2 regions of the Paenibacillus kribbensis genome follow, and region 1 is predicted to be linked to the other one. Evidence: riboswitches for the same ligand, from Rfam matches in the RefSeq annotation. Region 1 holds a riboswitch; the other holds the start of a gene.

Region 1 (3,212 bases):
ACTGAGTTGCGTTGTAGCACCTTGATAAGAAAAGTATCCAATAAGTGCACTTGGAATCAATAAGACAGCCAAAAAAGCTACAATCAATCTTGTTCTCATTAAATAAAACTGTCTGAGAAACCTGGTCCACCATGGAATTGTTTGTTTTGCTTTAGTCATAGTTGTTCTCCTCTGTGTCTGATGATCACTACATTGTTTTATTCGACAAAAAGCAGTGGATTTTATAGATGTAATCTATGGCAAACGAAGAATAGTTGCATGTTTTAGACGTTTTTATTTAAAAATAGTTCAAAAGTAGCATATTATGTATTAATACTTATACATAAAAAACCAAATCGGAGACGCAAAAGCATCATCGCGATTTGGCTTAGGGATTTGACTCAGATAAGTGATGAAATGGATATGAATGAACCTGCTAGTTTTTTTGCTGACGTGAAATCATAAACAGCGTAATCCAGATAAGCATAAAACCAGTCAGTTGTGCCATGGTAACAATTTGCTGGAATGCGATCCAGTTAATCACGACACCGACCATGGGAAAGCTCAATTCCGCCATAGTGGCATAAGACGCTTTGGTTGTGCTCAATCCCTTGTAATACAGGAGCAGGCTGAGAAGACCCGGTAGCAGTGCCTGCAATAACAGATTGATAATCACGGCTGCGCCCGCCCATGTACCAGCAGGCATATTCCATGGCGCATGTTCCACAGAGGTGAGAACAATCAGCATGGGGAGCGCCACCATGAAGCGCAGGGAGGTTACCGTCTCATATTTCATCGAGCGAAGCAAATAACTTCCCATCACAGTCGAGCCGCCCCACAAAACCGCTGCTCCCAGTGCCAGCAGACTGCCGACCTGAATAAAATTACGAGCATGCCCGAAGGGGAGGGACCAGCCGAAGGTAAGAAGATACGTCCCCAACAAAGCGATAACAATAAGAATTCCAAAATTACGCGGCAGCATTTCCTTCAAAATAATGCGTGCCAGAATAATAGCGACCAACGGTTGCAGCTTTTGAAGTAAAAGAACGGCATTCAAATCACCGTTGCTGAGTGCCATGGTGAAAATCACGCTGGCCAAAGCTGAACCGCCCCACGAGACGAACAAAATAGCAAAAACTTGACGGAGCCGTACTGCTTTAAGCTCCTCGCGGTGCTTCCACAGGATCGGTGCCAAAGCAATAAAAAGCAGCACGTGCTCCATCAGTACAATTTGAGCTGAGGTGAATGATTTTAACAAAATAATACGAAACAGCGGGTCAGCACCCCACAAGGCCGCTCCAATCGCGACTAGCCAAAAACCGCTTTTCATGTGAGTGCTGCGCTCAAAACCCTTGGAAGTTAGTACAGTTGATGTTTGACTCATATTCAATTAGCTCCTTGCGAATACAGGACCGGTGGCACAAAAACCCCCGTCCATGGCTAGAGGCCATGCAAGACGGGGGTTGATCAAATAAACTTGCCGCACTCATTCACTTCACGGCATGTTCATGCTTCGATCTTCTTCCATCCGGACTTTACCGTCGGCTTTGGCATCTCACCAAATCAGTCCGTATCCTGTTGCCAGATACAGAGTCGCGGGCTTAGCTCCATGAGCCATACCGCCGGTTGGGAATCACACCCTACCCCGAAGATCCTTATTCCGTTTTTAATTTCTCCTTTAGGATATACCCGTTTTAGAATGAAGTCCAGTGAAAAATGTGTGTACTCATTTTACGAGGTAATATCCTTATACTCAATGCGGCGAATCGCTGCATAGGCGACAAGCATTCCCAGCACAGAAAAGCCAATTTGCACGAGGGCAAAGGAGCTAAGCGTAGGGCCGTTATTATTGGAGAAAAGCAATGCTACAATCAGGATGGAGGTCACAATGGTTGTGGGTACAGAATATTTTCGCATTCCCATATACAGCGGAACCAATCCCATAAAGCTGGCGGCAACGGCATTCATCAGCGTCCGTACTGATTGCTGGCCCAACACAGCAAGCGTAAGCTGATCGGGTACAATAACGACAAATTGATTAAGCAGATGAATGGCAGCCGTAATGACAATTTCCGATATCATAATGGACAGGAACGTAAACAGTAGCACGACCAAGAGTTTGGCGATCATCAGCTTTTTACGGTGGATCGGGTACATGAACAAGATGGTAATTGATTTGGACTTGAATTCGTCTACAATAAAGCGGCACAGCAGAACAGAGGCAAACACGATAAAAGTGGCCCTGACCAAATTGTCCATGAGATCCAGAATCTGAGTGTACTGTGCAAATTCGTGTATACCTTCACTTTGGGTGGTCTGCGCAATGAGGCAGGTAAGCCCAAGAATGCAGACATTGGCGATCAGGGCTGAACGGATATATCCTGCCAGATGGAATTTTTTCAATTCTAGCTGCATCAATTTAAGCATGGAGATCACCTCCATTTAGCAGACGCAAAAAGTAGTCTTCCAGCGTACTGTTTTTCTGATGAATGGAATCCACCTCTACATCATTGATAATGAGGGTTTTTGTAATTTGCTTTTGCGGTACACTTGTATCGTAAATACGTACACATTGCTCGTTCAGTACCCGAATATTATTCAGATTCAGATGATGCGAGAGGACGTAGACTGCCTTTTTGCAATCATTGGTTGAAAATTCGATGTACTCGGTATTGGTTTCCCGCACCTGTTCCATTGACACTTCCTCAATCAGCCGCCCGTGATTAATGACGCCCACCGTATCCGCAATCTGCTCAATTTCCGCTAAAATATGACTGGACACAAGCAGGGTCATCCCGTATTCCTTGCACAGCATGTGGAATAACTGGCGGATTTCCTTGATTCCTACCGGGTCCAGACCATTAATCGGTTCATCTAAAATCAGCAGCTCCGGCTTGGTCGCGATGGCTCGGGCGATCCCGAGACGCTGCTTCATCCCCAAGGAAAAGTCCTTTACCGGCTTGTCACCCGCGTTGCGCAAGTTCACTAGCTCCAGAGCATCCCGAACAGCCTGCTTGTTATAATAGCCCATGTATTCACAGTGCAGCTCTAGATTTTGCTGGGCTGTCAGCCTGTCATAAAAAATCGGATATTCAATAATCGAACCCATCCGTCCGAGCAGATGGTACGATTTTGGCGTCAATTTTTCACCGAACAATTCAATCTCACCTGTTGTCGGCTTGAGCAGGTTGGTAATCATTTTCATGATCGTTGTTTTGCCCGCTCCATTGGGA
Region 2 (3,212 bases), 1.9 Mb from region 1:
TAGTATATACGTCATTGCCTTGCTTAACAATCCAATCCCTTGTTCGCTTTGCAATTACGCTTTCCTTATCTAGTTGCTTATATCATTAAAATTGCTTGCCCAGGTTCGCCATTTCAATCGCCGCCAGCGCAGAATCCCAACCCTTATTACCAGCCTTCGTGCCTGCACGCTCAATAGCCTGCTCAATATTTTCTGTAGTCACGACACCAAAAATAACGGGTACGCCCGTTTTCAGATTGATTGCCGCCACTCCCTTTGCCACTTCGTTGCAGACAATGTCATAATGCGAAGTAGAACCACGGATCACCGTCCCCAGCGTAATAACAGCATCATATTTGCCGCTTGCAGCCATTTTTTGCGCAATCAGTGAAATTTCAAAAGCACCAGGAACCCAGGCCACATCAATTTCATCTTCCTGTACACCGTGTCGTTGAAGTGCGTCAATTGCACCGCTTAACAGCTTGCTTGTAATAAACTCATTGAATCTTCCTACCACAATACCATATTTTAAACCATCCGATACAAGATTACCTTCCAGAAAACGTGCCATGCTTATCAACCTCTCTTTTTTTAAATGATTTTTACAATGACAAACGACGACGATAGTCAATTAAATCCTGAATACTGATCAGCTTCAGCTGATGATGCTTGGCGAACACGGCCAAATCAGGCAGTCGGGCCATGGTGCCGTCTTCCTTTATAATTTCGCAAATGACTCCGGCGGGCTTGAAGCCGCTGAGTCGGGCCAGATCGACTGCCGCTTCCGTATGACCTGCACGCTGCAAAACACCGCCATCGCGGGCAATCAGCGGAAACATGTGGCCAGGCTTGCGAAAATCGCCTCCTACGACTGTATCGTCAGCCAAGGCGCGTACAGTCAAGGAACGCTCGGCTGCCGAAATACCTGTTATTGTCTCCATATGATCAACCGACACGGTAAAGGCTGTGCCGTGGAAATCTGTATTCTGCTCCACCATTGGCTGCAGCTCCAATGCCTCGGCTCTTTGTTGTGTTATCGGCACACAAACCAATCCACGACCTTCAGTGATCATGAAATTAATGACCTCCGGAGTTGCCTTTTCAGCCAACGCAACAAAATCACCTTCATTTTCGCGCTGTTCATCATCCACGACGATAACGACTTTACCGTTCTTCAAATCCTCCAGCGCTTCTTCGATGGAATCCAGACGAATCTCTTCGTCCAGTTCCCCCTCGTCATGCTCCATTACGTCAGCCGCTGCACTTGTTTGACTCCCTCGATCCATAGTGCTGTCCTCCTTAGTTTTTGTGGCATAAGTACTCCTCTGGCAGATTTACCATTCCAGATCAGGCAAAGCCGTGCTTCGCCAGATAGTCCAGACTTATAGGAGCTTTTTCTGCTCCCTCCGTCGCCGCTGAGCCTCTGTAATTCAAAAGCTGTTCCACATACTTGCCCAGTATGTCGCATTCAATATTGACGGTGTCTCCCTCACGTTTGGCTTGTAAGGCTGTCTCGGATAAGGTATGGGGGATAATGGATACGGCAAAGGTATCTCCCGTACGCTGCGCGACTGTGAGGCTGATGCCATCCAGTGTGATCGAACCTTTGAGAAGAATATATTTGAATAATGCTTGATTAGAAGGTGCAACTTCGAACACAACCGCATTCTGGTCTGAAGTCACCCGGCGAATCGTGCCTGTTCCGTCTACATGCCCCTGCACAATATGACCTCCGAACCTTCCACTTGCTGCCATCGCCCGCTCCAGATTGACCCGGCTACCGGATTTGAGTTCTTTCAGATTGCTGCTGCGAAAGGTTTCCGGCATGACATCAACCTTAAAATCCTTAACACCGATCTGTATGGCCGTCAGACAAACACCATTCACGGAAACACTGTCTCCTATTTTCAAATCGTCCAAAACGACGGAGCCTTCAATACCTAGAACCATCGCTTCTCCGCTTTTGGAAATCGTTTGAATGCGCCCCACTTCCTCGACCAACCCGGTAAACATGCCCTCACTCCTTTCCATCTCGTTTCAGTTTATCCCTAATTCATCTGTCGTAAGCGCAAAAAAACCCCAGTACGGAATCTATCCGTCATGGGGGTGATGAGAGTCAAATCTACAGTATACAAGCGCAATCCATATGCATGTTGAAATCTCACGAATAATACGTATGCCAATAAAAAGCATGAGTATGATACAACCTAATTCGCTAGAAGACCTACGGAAAAGAAAGCTAAAAAGCAGTCTCCCCGATGCCGCCCTACAACGAAATAAGCCGTACGTACATTTACGTATGCTAATAATCGGCACATGTCACGTCATGCACATGCGCTCCGTATCCTTCTCCCATCCAGACTATACTGTCGGTCCCGGAATTGCACCAGGTCCACCTTCTGCTGATCGTTCAGCATCCGGGTCACGGACTAAGCCGTGCTGTGATCACAAAAAGCGATCCACAAGCACGTCATCACCGCCGGTGGGGAATTTCGCCCCGCCCCGAAGGATCTTGCTCTTATTCAATTGAATTAACAGTAAACTTGTTACGTATATTAGCACCAACTTCTAAAAAAAGCAAGTTATCGGATAGACGCTCCTGCTTTTGTTTTAACATATTGGCTGGAGAGTTCTTCAAACCAGGTTTTATCATTCATATGAAGCGCCAGATCAATCAGATCAGCCAGTTCTTCCAAGCCGAGCTGTGTAGCATGGTCAAAGGTAATAACCGCTGAAGCTGTGGGTCCGTGGCTTCCTTCAGAACTTGCGTCATAATCCAGCCGTACTTCAACGTGTCCATCAATAAATTCACATTTTAGAAAATAAATAATTTCACACATTAATATCGGGCGCACCTGTGTTTCCAACACGCAATCCATCACCTTGGCGGAATAATGTTGATTCGTCAGCGTAAATTTATGCTCCGTCCCCGCCAGTGATGCCCGTCCAAAATCATCTGTAAATTTCAGCTCCACGGGCTTGATGTTCATGACCTTAGGGATTTGCTTTTTTATAATTTCGATTATTTCAACTGTATTCAGTTTAATCATACCTGCACCTCATTGCATCTAAAAATTCAGAAGAAGACTGTTATTTAATCAATTTCATATAGGCCTCCACTCCTATATCGGAAATCATTACCTGTTTTTTTATGCTTCATCCCATAAACGACAAAAAAGATTCTTCACGCAGCAAGCGCAAAGAATCTTTTTGGAAAAACCGAATTATAGCTC

What was found. Region 1 has a riboswitch for FMN ahead of B4V02_RS18820 (DMT family transporter). Riboswitches for the same ligand answer to the same signal wherever they lie in the genome.
Region 2: it holds a riboswitch for FMN, as region 1 does, so the genes downstream of both, ribE (riboflavin synthase) here and B4V02_RS18820 (DMT family transporter) in region 1, are expected to answer to the same signal.

Annotation. Positions count from the first base shown of each region.
Region 1 covers NZ_CP020028.1:4,218,383-4,221,594, reverse strand. The annotation lists gene B4V02_RS18825 (methyl-accepting chemotaxis protein) at 1-159, opposite strand, end outside; gene B4V02_RS18820 (DMT family transporter) at 416-1,363, opposite strand; FMN riboswitch at 1,492-1,636, opposite strand; gene B4V02_RS18815 (ABC transporter permease) at 1,711-2,406, opposite strand; gene B4V02_RS18810 (ABC transporter ATP-binding protein) at 2,399-3,212, opposite strand, start outside.
Region 2 covers NZ_CP020028.1:2,280,071-2,283,282, reverse strand. The annotation lists gene ribH (6,7-dimethyl-8-ribityllumazine synthase) at 86-550, opposite strand; gene ribB (3,4-dihydroxy-2-butanone-4-phosphate synthase) at 582-1,265, opposite strand; gene ribE (riboflavin synthase) at 1,327-1,992, opposite strand; FMN riboswitch at 2,320-2,493, opposite strand; gene B4V02_RS10260 (IDEAL domain-containing protein) at 2,562-3,029, opposite strand; gene B4V02_RS10255 (thiamine pyrophosphate-dependent enzyme) at 3,204-3,212, opposite strand, start outside.